2 regions of the Mesorhizobium sp. M1334 genome follow, and region 2 is predicted to be linked to the other one. Evidence: riboswitches for the same ligand, from Rfam matches in the RefSeq annotation. Region 2 holds a riboswitch; the other holds the start of a gene.

Region 1 (2,199 bases), on a different contig from region 2:
GGCCAAAACGCGCTTTGCCAAATTCATGACGTTGGGTAAGCGGCTGACGCAGGGAGAAGATATGATTTTGCGACTGAAGGAGCGGCTCGGCAAAAGGTTTGAGGAAGAAGTCCAATTCTTCAAAGGCTGGCAGAAGGACAAGAAGGGCGTGGGAGCCCTTATTCCCACTTCGGTTTATGCGGCACGCCGGATGGCAAGCGTGGTGAACCCACGGTCAGGATTGCCGATTCTGGAGCTTGGCGCGGGAACCGGTGTCATCACAAAGGCGATCCTCGCCAGGGGAATCAAGCCGCGCCAGCTGGTTTCAGTCGAATATTCCAGGATTTTCTACGACGGCCTGGTGCAACGCTTCCCGAATGTGGACTTCAGATTGGGCGACGCATTTGCGCTGGACGAAGCGCTGGGTGAGCGCAAAGGTGAACAGTTCGATTGTGTTATAAGTGCAGTCCCGCTGTTGAGCTTTCCAATGCAACAGCGTGTCGCGCTGGTTGAGGATCTGCTTGCCCGTATTCCTGCCGGCCGGCCCGTGATTCAGATCACATACGGACCTCTGTCGCCGGTGATCAAGATGCCAGACCGTTACGTGGTTTCCCACTATGACTTCGTCGTCCGCAACATACCGCCGGCACAGCTCTGGACTTATCGTCGAGCAGTCTAGCCAAATCTGGACGGTTTCCTTCTCTGAGGGTTCCGCTGAGTGGTGGCCTTGCACCCAAACAGGATGTGGAACAGAGCAGGGGCAGATGCCAGATTGCCAAGAAGACGACGCGGTCCTGGTTGATTTGACAGTGGGCGGGCCAAATGCGCTTGACAAAGCCGCGCCGGCCCGTTCAACCTGAGGCATTCACCAGGGGAGTCCCGGCAAGGGGCTGAGATACTGCTGGCTTTCGCGGCGCAGTGACCCGTTGAACCTGATCCAGTTCATACTGGCGTAGGGACGGTGCAAGCGCTTTGCGGGAGTTTACGCCCGAGGTCCTGTTTCGGCAGGTCGACAGAAGCGTCTTTTCATCCTTCCGGCACAGAACTGGGTCTCCAATGCATGAGCAAAGGAGCCTCAAGATGAATGCGCTTACCCCCGCCGTGTCGACGGGACCGCTGCCCGCCTCGCGGAAGATCCACAAGCCCGGCACCATCCACTCGCAGATCAAAGTGCCGATGCGCGAAATCTCCGTCCATCCGACAGCCGGCGAGCCGCCCGTTACCGTCTACGATCCGTCGGGCCCCTATACCGACCCGGCTGTCGAAACCAGCATCGAAAAAGGCCTGGCCCGACTTCGCCGCGAATGGATTTTGGCGCGCGGCGATGTCGAGGGCTGTGACGGCCGCCATGTCCGGCCGGAGGACAACGGATTCGCGACGGGCGAACGCCTGACGCCGGAATTTCCCATCCGCCACCGACCGCTCAAGGCCAAAGCAGGCAAGGCGGTGACGCAGCTTGCCTATGCGCGCGCCGGCATCATCACACCCGAAATGGAGTTCGTCGCCATTCGCGAGAACCTTGGTCGCGAGATCCTGCACGGCAAGCTTGAGCGCGACGGCGAGGCTTTCGGCGCGACACTGCCCGATTTCGTCACGCCCGAATTCGTGCGTGACGAGGTGGCGCGCGGACGGGCGATCATTCCCGCCAACATCAACCACCCCGAGAGCGAGCCAATGATCATCGGCCGCAATTTCCTGGTCAAGATCAACGCCAATATCGGCAACTCCGCCGTCACATCGTCGATGGCTGAAGAGGTCGAAAAGATGGTGTGGGCGATCCGCTGGGGCGCCGATACGGTGATGGACCTGTCGACCGGCCGCAACATCCACAACATCCGCGAGTGGATCGTCCGCAACTCGCCGGTGCCGATCGGCACGGTGCCGCTCTACCAGGCGCTCGAGAAGGTTGGCGGCATTGCCGAGGATCTGACCTGGGAGGTGTACCGCGACACGCTGATCGAACAGGCCGAGCAAGGCATCGACTATTTCACCATCCACGCCGGCGTGCGGCTGCATTACATCCCGCTGACGGTCGATCGGGTTACCGGCATTGTCTCGCGCGGCGGCTCGATCATGGCAAAATGGTGCCTGCACCATCACCGGGAAAGCTTCCTCTACGAGCACTTCGCGGAGATCTGCGACATCTGCCGCGCCTATGATGTGTCCTTCTCGCTCGGCGACGGCCTTCGTCCCGGCTCGATCGCCGATGCCAACGATGCG
Region 2 (2,199 bases):
CATGCACGGTTTCAATCCACCGGGAGTGGTCTTTCCCGTCTCAGCGGCGATCCAGGACAAGATCAACGAGTACAGGGGCGTGCTCGAGAGCTATTCGCAACGCCTTCTGCCGTTGGTTGAATGGGAACCGACGCCCGAATTCAACGTCCGGGTTCTGAATGACACCGGTGATTTCTACCGTTTCTTCGATGCAACCCCACACGCCGAATTCCTCTATGCCTGCGTTCAGCGGACGATCGAACGGGACCTTCCGGAGGAAACCGCTTTTTTGCAGCGCTATGACCAATTTCGGCGGCAGGTGGACGCCTCTATCGACATGCCCGAGCGGCTGACGGACCTGCTCTTCCGTTTCCTTCACCAGAATGGTGGCCATCTGTCCAATCGCGCATGCGAAAAGGAATTCGCCGCGCTGACCAATGAGGAGGCAGGGAGAATCGAGGCCATCTACGCGCAAACCTTTGGTGGCAAGTGAAGGCGTAACCTTCACAAGGATCTTCAGGCCAACGGTTGCGATCCTTATCCCGGCCTTCGTCACCAACTCTTGGTTGTCGAGTTTTTTCCGCACCGTCTGACCGACCGCCGATCACGGCCTCGGCCCAAATGCGCTTGACAAATCGACGCCGGCCCGTTCAACCTGAGGCATTCACCAGGGGGGTCCCGGCAAGGGGCTGAGATACTGCTGGCTTTCGCGGCGCAGTGACCCGTTGAACCTGATCCAGTTCATACTGGCGTAGGGACGGTGCAAGCGCTTAGCGGGAGTTTACGCCCCAGGTCCTGTTTCGGCAGGTCAACCAAAGCGTCTTTTCATCCTTCCGGCACAGAACTGGGTCTCCAATGCATGAGCAAAGGAGCCTCAAGATGAATGCCCTCACCCCAGCCGTCTCAACGGGACCGCTGCCTGCCTCACGGAAAATCCACAAGCCCGGCACCATCCACCCACAGATTAGGGTGCCGATGCGCGAAGTCTCCGTCCATCCGACGGCCGGCGAGCCGCCCGTCACCGTCTACGATCCGTCCGGCCCCTATACCGATCCGGCTGTCGCAACCAGCATCGAAAAAGGCCTAGCCCGACTTCGCCACGAATGGATTTTGGCGCGCGGTGATGCCGAGGCCTGTGACGGGCGCCATGTCCGGCCGGAGGACAACGGGTTCGCTACGGGCGAACGCCTGACGCCAGAATTTCCCATTCGCAACCGGCCACTTAGGGCCAGGGCCGGCAAGGCGGTGACACAGCTTGCCTATGCGCGCGCCGGCATCATCACGCCCGAAATGGAGTTCGTCGCCATCCGCGAGAACCTTGGTCGTGAGATCCTGCATGGCAAGCTTGACCGTGACGGCGAGGCTTTCGGCGCGACGCTGCCCGATTTCGTGACGCCGGAATTCGTCCGAGAGGAGGTGGCGCGCGGACGCGCAATCATTCCCGCCAACATCAACCATCCCGAGAGCGAACCGATGATCATCGGTCGCAATTTCCTGGTCAAGATCAACGCCAATATCGGTAACTCCGCCGTCACCTCGTCCATGGCCGAAGAGGTCGAAAAGATGGTGTGGGCGATCCGCTGGGGCGCCGATACGGTGATGGACCTGTCGACCGGCCGCAACATCCACAACATCCGCGACTGGATCGTGCGCAACTCGCCGGTGCCGATCGGCACGGTGCCGCTCTACCAGGCGCTCGAGAAGGTTGGCGGCATTGCCGAGGATCTGACCTGGGAGGTCTACCGCGACACGCTGATCGAGCAGGCCGAACAGGGCGTCGACTATTTCACCATCCATGCGGGCGTGCGGCTGCACTACATCCCGCTGACCGTTGACCGGGTCACTGGCATCGTCTCGCGCGGTGGCTCGATCATGGCCAAATGGTGCCTGCACCATCACCGGGAAAGCTTCCTCTACGAACATTTCGCCGAGATCTGCGACATTTGCCGCGGCTATGACGTGTCCTTTTCGCTGGGCGACGGCCTTCGTCCCGGCTCGATCGCCGACGCCAATGACGCAGCACAATTCGCCGAGCTGGAGACGCTCGGCGAGCTGACACAGATCGCCTGGGCGAAGGATTGCCAGGTAATGATCGAAGGCCCCGGCCACGTGCCTATGCACAAGATCAAGGAGAACATGGACAAGCAGCTCGCCGTCTGCGGCGAGGCGCCGTTCTATACGCTTGGGCCGCTGACGACCGACATCGCGCCGGGCTACGAC

What was found. Region 2 has a riboswitch for thiamine pyrophosphate ahead of thiC (phosphomethylpyrimidine synthase ThiC). Riboswitches for the same ligand answer to the same signal wherever they lie in the genome.
Region 1: another riboswitch for thiamine pyrophosphate. It lies ahead of thiC (phosphomethylpyrimidine synthase ThiC); the one in region 2 lies ahead of thiC (phosphomethylpyrimidine synthase ThiC).

Annotation. Positions count from the first base shown of each region.
Region 1 covers NZ_JAMYLM010000010.1:97,959-100,157, forward strand. Annotated here, with positions in the region: gene pmtA (phospholipid N-methyltransferase PmtA) at 62-658, shown strand; TPP riboswitch at 840-956, shown strand; gene thiC (phosphomethylpyrimidine synthase ThiC) at 1,060-2,199, shown strand, end outside.
Region 2 covers NZ_JAMYLM010000004.1:52,288-54,486, forward strand. Annotated here, with positions in the region: gene NKH17_RS09870 (Fic family protein) at 1-472, shown strand, start outside; TPP riboswitch at 639-755, shown strand; gene thiC (phosphomethylpyrimidine synthase ThiC) at 859-2,199, shown strand, end outside.